Regions from separate parts of the Pedococcus bigeumensis genome, predicted to be linked through region 1. Evidence: predicted binding sites of a transcription regulator. Region 1 holds the regulator's gene; each other region holds the start of a gene.
The links. Region 1 encodes LexA, which represses DNA repair genes until DNA is damaged. Its sites were predicted from a motif close to TCGAACANNTGTTCGA; they were not measured.
Positions count from the first base shown of each region.

Region 1 (4,270 bases):
GTCGTCGGTGTGGCACACAGGGATCCCGGCGCACGCGCGGACCTGCTCCGCCTCGTACCTGTCGATGATCGCCGTGAGCGTGGCGACACCCTTGGCGTTGATCGTCCCCTTGCCGGTGAACGGGGAGCACGGGTCCGTGTCGGCGAAGCCGGCCACGGCGACCGGGTCCTTGGCCAGCGCCTTGGCGTATCCCGCGGGGCTGCCGAAGTTGCTCACCACGAGGATGGTCGTCTTGGGTGAGGCGGAGTGCACCGTCTCGACGGCGGCGCGCACCGACGCCCGGAACTCGGGCAGGTGGGCGGCGTCGCTGCCGTCGCAGCGGATGTCGTTGTCGATGGTCTGGACGATCGCCAGGGCTGGGAACGGGACCTGGTCGAGAGCGGCCTCGGCCTGTGCCGGCAAGGTGGCCGCCTTCGCACCGTTCTCGGCGGTGTTCGCGACCGACCCCTGGGTCTCGGGCCGCACCTTGACGAGCCGGAGGTAGACGCTGTCCACCTTAGGGTCCGTCCCTGTGGCCCACGAGCTCTTCGGTGAGTTCTCCTGCGGACGGTCTGGATCGGCGCTCAGCCCGGTCAGCGCGGAGTGACCGAAGGCGATCACGCCCCGAGGGTGGTCTGCCTCCGCCGGACTGGTGGTCGTGGTGCGGCTGGTGGTCGTGTCGCGGCCCTGGGCGGCGCCCACCGATCCGTCGGGCTCCTTGCCGGCGCACCCGCCAGCGAGAACCACGGCCAAGGCCAGCGTGCTGGCCGCCACTGCTGGGTGTCGTGCCACGGTGAGCCCCCCTCGCAAGGCTGCCTCGGGTGCGCGGTCACGCCGACAGCTGCTGTTGCCAGCATGGGGGTGCAGCAGGCCGGTGGCAACGGGATATCGGCGTAGCCCCTGGGGGCCGCGCTCGGTCGTTCCGTCGGGACCGCGTGGTACCAACGGACGAGCCCGACACATTGGGGCTGGCGCATCGGGCCCTTGCTTGGCACTCTCGGAAATGCACCCCTGTCGCAGGCTGTGGAGGTTCGGAGATGGGCGCCATCGGAGTTGGGCCGTTCGAGAACGACGACGCACTCGACTTCCTCGACGAGCTCGAGGAGTCGGAACAGGACGCGCGTCGACGCAAGGTGGAGACCGCCCTCGTCCGGGTGGTCCGAGCGTCCGGCTACATCGAGGCGCCCACCATGTCCGAGGCCGTCGCGGCGGCAGCTGTGGTGGCCGCCAGCGACGACTTCGAGGCCGTGATCGGGGAGCGGAACGTGCCGCGCTGGCTCGACGAGGACCCGATCGAGGTCGACGAGCGGCTCGAGGAGCTCGCGACGCAGGCCCTGCACCGCGCCCTGAAGTCCGACGACAACGAGCTCTGGGAGCTGTGGGCCGAGGGTGATGGTGGCGAACGCTTCGCCACCAAGGTCACGCACCTGCTCGACGCCCTGGGGGAGTGACGAGCACCTGACGACCGCGGCCACCCACACGTATGCCGCGGCACGCACGAGGCGTACCGCGGCACACGGGGCAGCCGGCACCTGAGGGTCGAGGTCAGATGCGGCGCAGCACCGCCGTGACCTTGCCGAGGATGGTGGCATGGTCTCCGTCGATGGGGTCGAAGGCGGCGTTGTGCGGCATCAACCACACCTTGCCGTCCTTGCGCTTGAAGGTCTTGACGGTGGCCTCGTTGTCGAGCATCGCGGCCACGATGTCGCCGTTGTCGGCGCTGGGCTGCTGCCGGACGACCACCCAGTCGCCGTCGCAGATCGCGGCCTCGATCATCGAGTCACCGACGACCTGGAGGAGGAAGAGCTGACCCTCGCCGACGATCTGGCGGGGGAGCGGGAAGACGTCCTCGACGGTCTCCTCGGCCAGGATCGGCACCCCGGCCGCGATGCGACCCAGCACCGGCACGTAGGACGCCTCGGGGCGCTGGTCGTTGACGCCGGTCTCGTCGTAGGTCGCGGTCTCGTCCTCGACGCTGGCGCCGCCGCGGTAGCCGCGCATGTCGGCGGGGGAGTCGGGTGAGACGACCTCGATGGCGCGCGGTCGGTTGGGGTCGCGACGCAGGAAGCCCTTGCGCTCGAGCGTCGACAATTGGTGGGCGACCGAGCTGGGGGAGGTGAGCCCGACGGCCTCGCCGATCTCGCGCAGGCTCGGCGGGTAGCCACGGCGGTCGACCGAGTTGCGGATCACCTCGAGCACGCGGCGCTGCCGGACGGTCAGCCCGTCGCCGCGATCACGGTCGGGCAGTTCCTTGACGTTGTCGTCGCTCATGCCGCTTCCTCACTGGAGCAGGTACGGGTTTCAGGTGGGGCAGGTACGGGGTGTTCAGGTGGTGCTGGTGCCGGTCGGGCGCCTGTGCCGCGGCTGGTTCAGGGGGCTGTCAGGTGCTGCTCGATGTCACGCGTGGGGCGGCTGGGCCGGGCGTGAAAGGAGCGTTGTCAGTGGCCTCTGATGTGCTTGGGGCATGAACACAGCGTATGACTTTCGAACGTCTGTGCCAAACATGTGTTCGACGCGTGTCTTGATCCGTTCGAACATGCGTGCTAGAAATCACCTAGGCAGTTCTTCGCACACCCGTTCGATGAACTCGACAACCAGCTGGCATGCAGATGCCACGATGGAGGACCAGATGAGTGCAGCAGTCGCTTGGGACGTCGCCCCCGCACCGGTGCGGGTCCCCGTTCGCCCGGCTCGCCCGCAGCTGGTCTCGGTGCCCACCGGGGCTGCGGTGCCCGAGGTGCCGGCCACGCCGGTGCGCATCACCCGGGCCGGGCGGTTGGCCCTCACCCTGACGGTCGTCGTGGCCGCTGTGGCCCTGGCCGTCGCCCTGTTCAGCGGCGGTGCGTCCGCCACGGTGATCGACCACTCCACCACCGTCGGCGCGGGCCAGACCCTCTCCGAGATCGCCACCCAGCAGCTGCCGCAGCTGCCGATGGCCGAGGCCGTGGCCCAGCTCCAGATCGCGAACGACCTGACCGGCAGTGACATCCACGCGGGTCAGACGCTGCTCATCCCGCGCGTCGGCTGACCTGGTCACGAGCGCTGATGGACCGGGCAGCGTTGCCCGGCTGAGGGAGACGGGCAACGTCAGGCTGGACAGCCTCTGACGGCGCCGACCGAGTCAGCTGGCCTTGGCCAGGTGGGTCCACCGGATCGCGGAGGTGTCGCCCGCCTTCTCGATGGCGACTTGATCGACCCCCACGGCTGACGACGTCGTGGTGGTGCGGACCGGCATCCCCGCGGTGACCTTGTAGCTCGCGATACCCGGCAGCGCGGTGATGACGGTGCCGTCCTTGGGGTGGAAGCGCAGGTGGTTGAACTTCACGCCCGATCCAGCCTTGTCCACCGCGAGCTGGTCGACGTAGACGGGGGTCTTGTACCCACCGACGTTGGCCCAGGAGCTGATGGGGATCGGCGCCCCACCGCTGATCCGGTACGGCTCCTGCCGCTGACCGGTCTTGATGAAGGTCCCGTCCGCGGGCACGGCGTTGAGGTGGTTCCACACCCCGCCGGTGCCGGCCCGGTCGATCGCCGTCTGGTCGACCACCACGGTCGGCTTGGTGCCGCCGAAGACCGTCCACGACGTCACGATGACCGGAGCGCCGCCCGCGATGCGGTATGCCTCCTTGCGCTGGGCGCCCTTGATGAAGGTGCCCTCAGCCGGTCGCATCGGGAGCGTGGCCAGCGAGGTGCTCGAGATCAGGTAGGTCGGCTGGGTGCCGCCGAAGGCCGTCCAGGTGGACGCGAAGACCGGGGCCTTGCCGACGAGGCGGAAGACCTGCGAGGTCTCCCGCACCTTGATGAAGCTGCCCGAGGGTGGGGGCTTGTAGGCCTGGTCCTTGAAGTGGATGAAGTTGGTGGGCCAGTTGCGGTCGCCCCGGGGCACTCGCCAGCGCGAGGAGTAGCCGCCGCCGTAGGACGAGTCGGAGATGACGATGTAGGCGGAGGTCACCTCCTCGACGTAGCCGACGTGTCCGTAGCCGGGGGCGTAGGCGCTGCCGTAACCCCACTGCGCCACCGAGCCCACGGTGGCCGTCTTGTCGACCTTGAAGCCGCGTTTCGTGGCGTTGGCTGCCCAGCTTCCGCCGTTGCCCATCGCACTCTGCTGGGCGACTCCGTTGCGCGACAGTCGGTAGGCCACGTAGTTCACGCAGTTGTTGCCCGAGGCGCTGACCGGGTAGCCCCAGACCGACTTCCCGGCGTACCCGGAGAAGGCGATGCAGGAGATGTTCGTCGCCTTGCACTCCCGGACCATCGTGTCGGCGTGGGCCGGTGCGGCGACGGTGGCCGT
Region 1 is NZ_BAAAQS010000001.1:900,190-904,459, forward strand. It holds gene ABD262_RS04370 (SGNH/GDSL hydrolase family protein) at 1-771, opposite strand, end outside; gene ABD262_RS04375 (DUF4259 domain-containing protein) at 1,017-1,430, shown strand; gene lexA (transcriptional repressor LexA) at 1,525-2,250, opposite strand; gene ABD262_RS04385 (LysM peptidoglycan-binding domain-containing protein) at 2,609-3,007, shown strand; gene ABD262_RS04390 (CHAP domain-containing protein) at 3,101-4,270, opposite strand, start outside.

Region 2 (4,270 bases), 440 kb from region 1:
GCCACGCGGGGTGCGGGTGATGAAGCCCTCGCGGACGAGGAACGGCTCGGCGACCGTCTCGACGGTGTCGGCCTCCTCCCCCACTGCGACGGCCAGGGTCGACAGCCCGACCGGACCGCCGGCGAACCGCCGGCAGAGCGAGTCGAGCACGGCCCGGTCGAGCCGGTCGAGGCCGCGGTCGTCCACGTCGAAGAGCGCGAGGGCGGCATGGGCCGCTTCCTCGTCGACGACGTGGCGTCCGTGCACCTGCGCCCAGTCACGCACCCGGCGCAGGAGCCGGTTGGCGATCCGCGGTGTGCCACGGGAGCGGCGGGCGATCTCGGTGATCCCGTCGGTGTCGGCAGACACCTCGAGCAACCGGGCCGAGCGCTCGAGGATCGTGACGAGGTCGTCGGCGGCGTAGAAGTCGAGGTGTCCGGTGAAGCCGAAGCGGTCGCGCAGCGGGGCGGGCAGCAACCCGGCGCGGGTGGTCGCGCCCACGACCGTGAAGGCCGGCAGCTCGAGCGGGATCGCGGTGGCGCCGGGCCCCTTGCCGACGATGACGTCGACCCGGAAGTCCTCCATCGCGAGGTAGAGCATCTCCTCGGCCGAGCGCGACATCCGGTGGATCTCGTCGAGGAAGAGCACCTCGCCCTCCATCAGCGAGGAGAGCACGGCGGCGAGGTCGCCCGCGTGCTGGATCGCCGGGCCGCTGGTGATGCGGATGGGGCGCTCCAGCTCGGTGCCGATCAGCATCGCCAGGGTGGTCTTGCCGAGACCGGGCGGGCCGGACAGGAGCACGTGGTCGGGTGGGGTGCCGCGTCGGCGAGCGGCCTCGAGGACGAGCGAGAGCTGGTCGCGGACCCGCGCCTGACCGGTGAACTCGCTCAGCCGTCGGGGGCGCAGGGCCGCCTCGACGGTGCGCTCGTCGCCCTCGCTGTCGGCGTCGACCACGCGCGCCGTGGCGTCGACCGACGAGTCCTCGAACATCTCGGAGGAGAAGCCGTCAGCCATGACCTAGCGCCCCAGCTCGCGCAGGGCTGCGCGGAGCATCGCCGACACGTCCGCCCCGGCGGGCGCGGCTTCGGCGGCACGCGACACGGCGTCCTCGGCCTGCTTGGCGGAGTAGCCGAGCCCGACGAGGGCCTCGGCCACCTGGTCGCGCCAGGCGGCGCTGGGGCTCGCCGGGGCCGCGGTCGCCCCGGGTGCCGCGCCGGACGGCATGGCGAGCTTGTCGCGCAGCTCGAGCACGATGCGCTCGGCGCCCTTCCTGCCGATGCCCGGCACCTTGGTGAGTGTCGCGAGGTCGGAGCTGGTGACGGCCGCGCGCAGCCGGTCGGGAGCGAGCACCGAGAGCATGGCGAGGGCGATGCGGGGCCCGACTCCGGACACGGTCTGCACCTGCTCGAAGATGTCGCGCTCGTCGGCGGAGCCGAAGGCGTAGAGGGTGAGCGAGTCCTCGCGCACGACCAGTGTCGTGGCGAGCAGCGCCTCCTGACCGAGGTGCAGGGCCGATGCGGTGGCGGGAGTGGTGTGCAGGAGCATGCCGACTCCCCCGACCTCCACGACGACCCGGTCGAGGCCCACGTGGCGCACCGCGCCGCGGACGCTGGCGATCACCGGGCCACCGCGGCCCGGAGCCGGGCCTGCTCGGCGCGGGCCGCGTCCTGCAGGCGGCTCGTCGCCGCGCCCTGCCAGAGGTGGCAGATGGCGATGGCGAGGGCGTCGGCCGCGTCGGCCGGCTTGGGCGCGGACTCCAGTCGCAGCAGGCGGGTGACCATGGCCGTGACCTGCGCCTTGTCCGCCCGCCCGGACCCGGTCACCGCTGCCTTGACCGCGGTGGGCGTGTGCAGCTCCACCGGCAGCCCGCGTCGAGCGGCGGCCAGGAGCGGGATGGCGGAGGCCTGCATGGTGTGCATGACGCTGGCGACGTTGACGTCGGCGAAGACCTGCTCGACCGCGATCGCATCGGGCCGGAACCGGTCGAGCCAGGTGTCGAGCTCGGTCTGCAGGTAGAGCAGCCGCTCCGCGGTGGGCTCGGTCGCGGGCGAGCGCACGACCCCGACGGCCACCAGCCGGACCTGTCGGCCACGACCTCCCTCGACCACCCCGATGCCACACCGGGTCAGGCCGGGGTCGACCCCGAGTACGCGCACGACAGCTGCTCCCTCATCTCCCGACCACGGTGCCATCTGCAGCGCCGCGGGTCCGAACAAGTGTTCGGGTCGAACGCTACACACCGGTCCGCACCTGCAGGCGCAGCAACACGCCTCTACTCGTCGTCGTCCTCGATCTCGGCGAGCACCTCGTCGCTGATGTCACCGTTGGCGAAGACGTCCTGTACGTCGTCGGAGTCCTCGAGGGCCTCGATGACGCGGATCATCTTGCGCGCCCCGTCGGCGTCGAGCGGCACCTTGAGGTTGGGGACCCAGGACGCCTCGGCCGAGTCGTAGTCGATGCCGGCGTCCTGGACGGCCTTGCGGACGGCGACGAAGTCGGTCGCCTCGGAGATGATCTCGTAGGAGTCGCCGAGGTCGTTGACCTCGTCGGCGCCGGCCTCCAGCACCACCTCGAGGATGTCGTCCTCGGTCTTGTCGCCCTTGGGGACGATGACGACGCCCTTGCGGTCGAAGACATAGGACACCGAACCGGGGTCGGCCAGCTGGCCGCCGTTGCGCGTCAGTGCGGTCCGCACCTCGGCGGCCGCGCGGTTGCGGTTGTCGGTCAGGCACTCGATGAGCACGGCGACGCCGCCGGGGGCGTAGCCCTCGTAGGTGATGGTCTCCCAGTCTGAGCCGCCCGCCGTCGCACCGGACCCGCGCTTGACCGCGTTGTCGATGTTGGTGTTGGGCACCGAGGTCTTCTTGGCCTTCTGGATGGCGTCGTAGAGCGTCGGGTTGCCGGTGGGGTCACCACCGCCCGTGCGGGCCGCGACCTCGATGTTCTTGATGAGCTTGGCGAAGAGCTTGCCCCGCTTCGCGTCGATGGCAGCCTTCTTGTGCTTCGTGGTTGCCCATTTGCTGTGGCCGCTCATGCCTTGCCTCTCACGATCTCGACGAACAACTGGTGGAACCGGTGGTCACCGGTCACTTCCGGGTGGAAGGAGGTGGCCATCAGCGACCCCTGACGAACGGCGACGATCCTACCTGCGGCGGGTCCGTCCTCGACGCGGGCCAGCACGTCGACGCCCTCCCCCACCTCCTCGACCCACGGGGCCCGGATGAAGACGGCCCGCATGGGGGCGCCGCCGATGGCGCGGATGTGCAGGTCCTCCTCGAAGGAGTCGACCTGCCGACCGAACGCGTTGCGCCGCACCGTGATGTCGAGCCCCCCGAGGGTCTGCTGGTCCGGACGCGCGTCGGCGATGCGGTCGGCGAGCATGATCATGCCCGCGCAGGACCCGTATGCCGGCATGCCGGCTCCCAGCCTCTCGCGCAAGGGGTCGCGCAGCCCGAAGGCCCGGACCAGCTTGTCCATGGTCGTCGACTCGCCCCCCGGGATGATGAGCGCGTCGACCGTGTCGAGCTCGGTCGTGCGGCGCACGGTGGTGGCGCGCGCACCCGCTTGCTCCACGGCATACAGGTGCTCGCGCACGTCCCCCTGGACGGCGAGCACTCCGATGGTGGGCTGGTCGGTCACGCCCGGAATGCTACGGGCGCACGGACCGCCGCCTCGCCCCGGCCCGCCCCCGACCTACAGTGGCGCCATGACTGGCGCCGTGAGCGAGGTGGTGGTGCGGGAGCGCACCGGCGACGACATCCCAGCCCTGGCCGGCGTGCTGGCCGCGCAGCAGCCGCACTCGGGGTATCCCCAGAACTGGCCGCTGCCCTTCCCGGTCGAGTCGTTCATCGCGCGGGCCGACGAGGACGCGGCCTGGGTCGCCGAGCTCGGCGACCAGGTGGTCGGCCACGTCGCGGTGTCGCGCGTCGAGCCCGGCCTGGAGGCCGACCTGTGGACCGCGGGGGCGGGCCGTCCGCGCGAGGAGCTCGCCGCGGTCTCCGTGCTGTTCGTCGACCACACGGTCGTCGGCCGCGGCATCGGCACGGCGTTGCTCGCGCGGGCCGTCGGGGCGATCCGCGCGTCCGGCCGCACGCCCGTGCTCGACGTCGTGCAGGAGACCACCTCCGCCGTCGAGCTCTACCGGCGCACCGGGTGGCAGGTGGTCGGCGAGGGTCGTCCCTGGTGGCTCCCCGACGACCACCTGCCGGTGCTGTTCATGGTGCTGCCGGAGGGACCGCCTACCTCTGAGTGACGCTGCCTCGACGGGAGACGAAGTACGCGTTGAAGGGAT
Region 2 is NZ_BAAAQS010000001.1:1,337,250-1,341,519, reverse strand. It holds gene ruvB (Holliday junction branch migration DNA helicase RuvB) at 1-993, opposite strand, end outside; gene ruvA (Holliday junction branch migration protein RuvA) at 997-1,599, opposite strand; gene ruvC (crossover junction endodeoxyribonuclease RuvC) at 1,596-2,135, opposite strand; gene ABD262_RS06440 (YebC/PmpR family DNA-binding transcriptional regulator) at 2,252-3,013, opposite strand; gene pdxT (pyridoxal 5'-phosphate synthase glutaminase subunit PdxT) at 3,010-3,618, opposite strand; gene ABD262_RS06430 (GNAT family N-acetyltransferase) at 3,686-4,231, shown strand; gene ABD262_RS06425 (class I SAM-dependent methyltransferase) at 4,218-4,270, opposite strand, start outside.
Region 2: the regulator LexA is predicted to act here: its motif matches at 2,188-2,203, upstream of ruvC (crossover junction endodeoxyribonuclease RuvC).

Region 3 (4,270 bases), 230 kb from region 1:
CGAGGTGCCGGGTGTCGAGGGCGACCAGCCGCCGTGCGGCGTCGAGCACGTCGACGACCGCCGACTCCCCCGGCTCGACGTGGCGCACTGCCGCGGTGAGCACTGCCGGGACGCCCTGCTCGTCGGCGAGCCCGAGCAGTCGCCGGGCATGGCTGCGCGAGGCGGGGGTGCCCTCGGGCCCCCCGTGGCAGACCACCTCGACGACGAGGGCATCGGGGGGCAGCCGCCGCCGCCAGCTGCTCAGCAGCTCGCGCGCCAGGTCGGTGCGTCGCGCCAGCAGCGCGCGACCCACGTCGGAGTCGGGACCGAGCAGCACCACGAGCGGGCTGGGCTCTCCTCCGCGGAGCTCTCCTCCCCGGGAAGCTCCTCGTGGGTCTCCTCCTGGCTGTCCACCCCCGCACGCACCGGCCAGCACCGCGACAGAGCTCACCGGCACCCCGCGCTCCCCTCGCAGGTGGGTCTGCGTGACCAGCCGGCACAACGCCGCCCAGCCCACCCCGGCAGGCACCCCGGCTGCGCGCCCCCGCGCGAGGACGGTGACCCGTGGGTGGCGGGCATCGCGCTCGGCACCACCGCGGACCGGCGTCCGGGTCGGGGTGGGAGTGGAGGAGGTGAGAGAGGAGGAGGTGGGAGTGGGAGGCGGGTGCGCCCCCGACGCGGCGGGATGCGCAGCGTCCGGGCCCACTGCGAGGTCGACGCCCAGGACGGGGGCGATCCCGGCGGCGGTGGCTGCCTGGACGAACCGGACCGCGCCGTAGAGACCGTCGCGGTCGGTCAGGGCGAGGACCGGCTGGCGGTGCTGGGCGGCGCGCTCGACGAGGGCCTCGGGGGGCGCCGTGCCGTAGCGCATCGAGAACCCCGACGCGACGTGCAGGTGGGCGAACTCGGCGCTCATGGCGCCGCCCTCGCGCCCGTGGTGGCGAGGTCAGGTGTCGTCGTGGCCAGGGCAGGTGTCGTCGTGGCCAGGGCAGGTGTCGTCGTGGCCAGGGCAGGTGTCGTCGTGGCCAGGGCAGTGGGCACCAGCAGGTGGTCCTGGGACGACACGGTCACCGGTAGACCGAGGGTGTGACAGACGAGGTCGAGGAAGAGCTCGGACTGACGCAGCACGTCATCGGCCTCCCGTGCGCTGTGGCCGTGGTGGCGACGGGCGCCGACCACCTCGAAGAACCCCGCCCACTCGGACAGCTCGGGTGCGACCGTGGGCAGCAGCTCCCACAGGCTGCGCGGACCCGACTGGCCCGTGGGTGGACGACTGGAGGTGCGGGTGGCGACCACGGCGGCGGCAGCCCGCAGCGCCCCGAGCTGGGCCTGGTCGTAGCGCCGGGCGACCTCCTGGCTCTGGCAGGCCTCGAGCAGTGAGTGCCGGGCCCGGTCCAGCAGGTCGAGCGTGGCAGCGGCTCCCGTGGTCGTGCTCGTCGCCCCCATCAGTCGGCGACCCTCAGCAGCCGCCACTGGCTGCCGTGGTCGGCACCCAGGTCGTAGACCCCCACCCCGCAGAGGCGGCCGGCGCTCGCCTCGACCCGCCAGACCTGCCGCTCGCGGGCATCGGTGAGCACGTCGCTGCCACCGTCACGCTCCCGGGCGTCGCGCCACCACGGGCGGCGTTCCTGCCAGCGGTCGAGCACGGCCCGCACGACATAGAGCCGGCCGCGCCAGACAAAGGCCTCGGGCCCGACGGCGCCCACGTCCTCAGCGCCTCCCAGACCGAGGGTCAGGTCGTCACGAGCTCCCTCACGGACCTCGATGGTCTCTTCGTAGCGGCGAACCACGGGATGCTCCTTCACTGGTCGGTGTTGGTCAGGCGGTGGGTGATCAGGCGGGGTGGAAAAGGGCATGGCGCAGCACCGTCGAGGACAGGCGCGACGTCGCATTCAGGTGTTGCGCTCTGGCCCTGTGAAGGGCGGGGTCGAGGCGCCTGATCACAGGGCCAGAGCCGCAGTGCTCCGCGGGCGACTGCATGTCACGATGTGGAGCCGTGAAACGCAGTGTCGTGACCGGTGATGCCGGTCTCGCCGTGAACCACATTCGAACAGGTGTTCGATGAGAAGAACCGTACACCCCGCCACGGACAGCCCGTCAACCCCCGCCGGACGACTGGTGACAGCGCCGCGCGAGCGGCCCTAGTCTTCGGCCATGACCGTGCCCGAGGTGCCGACCCAGGGGGTGACCACCCCCTCCGACGTCACACCCTCCGAAGCCGCGCCGTCCGCCGCCGCGCCGTCCGCCACCCCACTGACCGCCGCCGACCTGACCGGGCACCCCGCCGTGCGGCGAGTGCTCGACACCCTCGCCCTGCACCAGGTCGTCCCCCAGGTCGTCAGCCTTCCCGACGCCGTCCGCACCGCGGCCGCCGCGGCCGCCGCCCTGGGCATCACCCCGGCCGAGATCGCCAACTCCCTCATCTTCCGCGCCCACGCCCCCGACCAGAGCATCAGCCCGGTGCTCATCCTCACCTCGGGCGCGCACAAGGTCGACCTCGTCAAGGTCGCCGAGCTGGTCGACGACATCGACCACCTCGACCGCGCCGACGCCGACTTCGTCCTGGCGACCACCGGGTTCACGATCGGCGGCGTGGCGCCCGTTGGCCACGTCGTCCCGATCCGCACCTTCGTCGACGTCTCCCTCAGCCGGTACCGCCACGTGTGGGCCGCCGCCGGGCACAGCCACACCGTCTTCCGGACCACCTACGAGGAGCTGCTCCGCGTCACCGGCGGACACGCGATCGAGGTCGCCTGAGCGAGCCGCGTCACGGCATACCGGGGGTTGCGACCTGGTCACGCGCCACCTGGTGGACGCACAGGACGTTGCCGTCGGGGTCCTTGAACCATGCGGCCTTCTCGCCACCCATCTCGGCGATGTGGTCGACGGTCTTGAGGTCGGGCAGGTCGTAGTCCTCGAACACGACGCCCCGGGCCTCGAGGTCCGCGACCTCCGCGGCGACGTCGTCGACCTCCCAGGTCAGGGCGGTGCTGGGGTTCTGCGTCCCGGCCTCACGCGGGAGCAGCATCAGCATCGCGCCACCGCTGAGCTGGTACATCAGGCTGCCTTCGTCGTTCGTGCCGAGGTACGGCAGGTCCAGCCGGTCGTAGAAACCCTTGGCGCGATCGATGTCCGCGACAGGAAGCAGCGCCGCAACTGCGCTCGTGGCCAATGACATGACGAGCACCTCCTTCAGGCGTTTCCAGCGTGCCCCCGGTCCGGTTGCTGGTGCTCCACCAAAGCGCGCAGCACAAGTCGGCACAATGGGCGCATGACCACCCCGAAGCCCGTCGAGTGCTGGCTCACCGACATGGACGGCGTCCTCGTCCACGAGGAGAGCGTCATCCCCGGGGCGCCCGAGTTCATCGCCGCACTGCAGGAGTCGGGCACGCGGTTCCTCGTCCTGACGAACAACTCGATCTTCACCCCGCGCGACCTGCGGGCCCGCCTGCTCGCCAGCGGCATCGACGTGCCCGAGGAGTCGATCTGGACCTCGGCCCTCGCGACCGCGCAGTTCCTGGCCGACCAACGGCCCGGGGGCACCGCGTTCGTGGTCGGTGAGGCCGGCCTCACGACGGCGCTGCACGAGGTCGGCTACACGATGACCGAGCGCAACCCGGACTACGTGGTCCTGGGCGAGACCCGCACCTACTCGTTCGAGGCGATCACCAAGGCGATCCGGCTCATCGAGGCCGGTGCCCGCTTCATCGCCACCAACCCCGACGTCAGTGGACCCAGCCCCCACGGCATGCTGCCCGCCACCGGCTCGGTCGCGGCCCTGATCAGCGCAGCCACCGGCCACCAGCCCTACTTCGTCGGCAAGCCGAACCCGCTGATGATGCGCAGCGCGCTCAACCGGATCGACGCGCACTCCGAGTCGACGGTGATGATCGGCGACCGGATGGACACCGACGTCATCAGCGGGCTCGAGGCGGGGCTGCGCACGGTCCTCGTGCTGACCGGCTCCACGCGCCCGGAGCAGGTGGGCCGCTTCCCCTACCAGCCCACGCGCGTCGTCGACTCCATCGCCGACGTCGTGCCCCTCGTCGCCGAGCTGCGACCCTCAGCGCCGGGCTGAGTCCCCGGCCGACGCGCGTATGCCGCGGGGCCGGGTCAGCGGGCGCTGCCGAGAATGCTGTCGAGCAGACCCGGGAAGGTCGCATCCAGCTCTTCGCGACGCAGTGACACCAGCCGCTCGCGCCCCCGCGGCTCGTTGCGGATCACCCCTGCCTCGCGCAGGACCTTCATCAGGTGCGACTTCGTCGACTTGGGCAGGGCCGGGTTCGTGGCA
Region 3 is NZ_BAAAQS010000001.1:1,128,523-1,132,792, reverse strand. It holds gene ABD262_RS05445 (DNA polymerase III subunit alpha) at 1-895, opposite strand, end outside; gene ABD262_RS05440 (SAV_6107 family HEPN domain-containing protein) at 892-1,425, opposite strand; gene ABD262_RS05435 (DUF6504 family protein) at 1,425-1,769, opposite strand; gene ABD262_RS05430 (YbaK/EbsC family protein) at 2,134-2,736, shown strand; gene ABD262_RS05425 (VOC family protein) at 2,747-3,157, opposite strand; gene ABD262_RS05420 (HAD-IIA family hydrolase) at 3,251-4,057, shown strand; gene ABD262_RS05415 (ArsR/SmtB family transcription factor) at 4,093-4,270, opposite strand, start outside.
Region 3: the regulator LexA is predicted to act here: its motif matches at 2,026-2,041, upstream of ABD262_RS05430 (YbaK/EbsC family protein).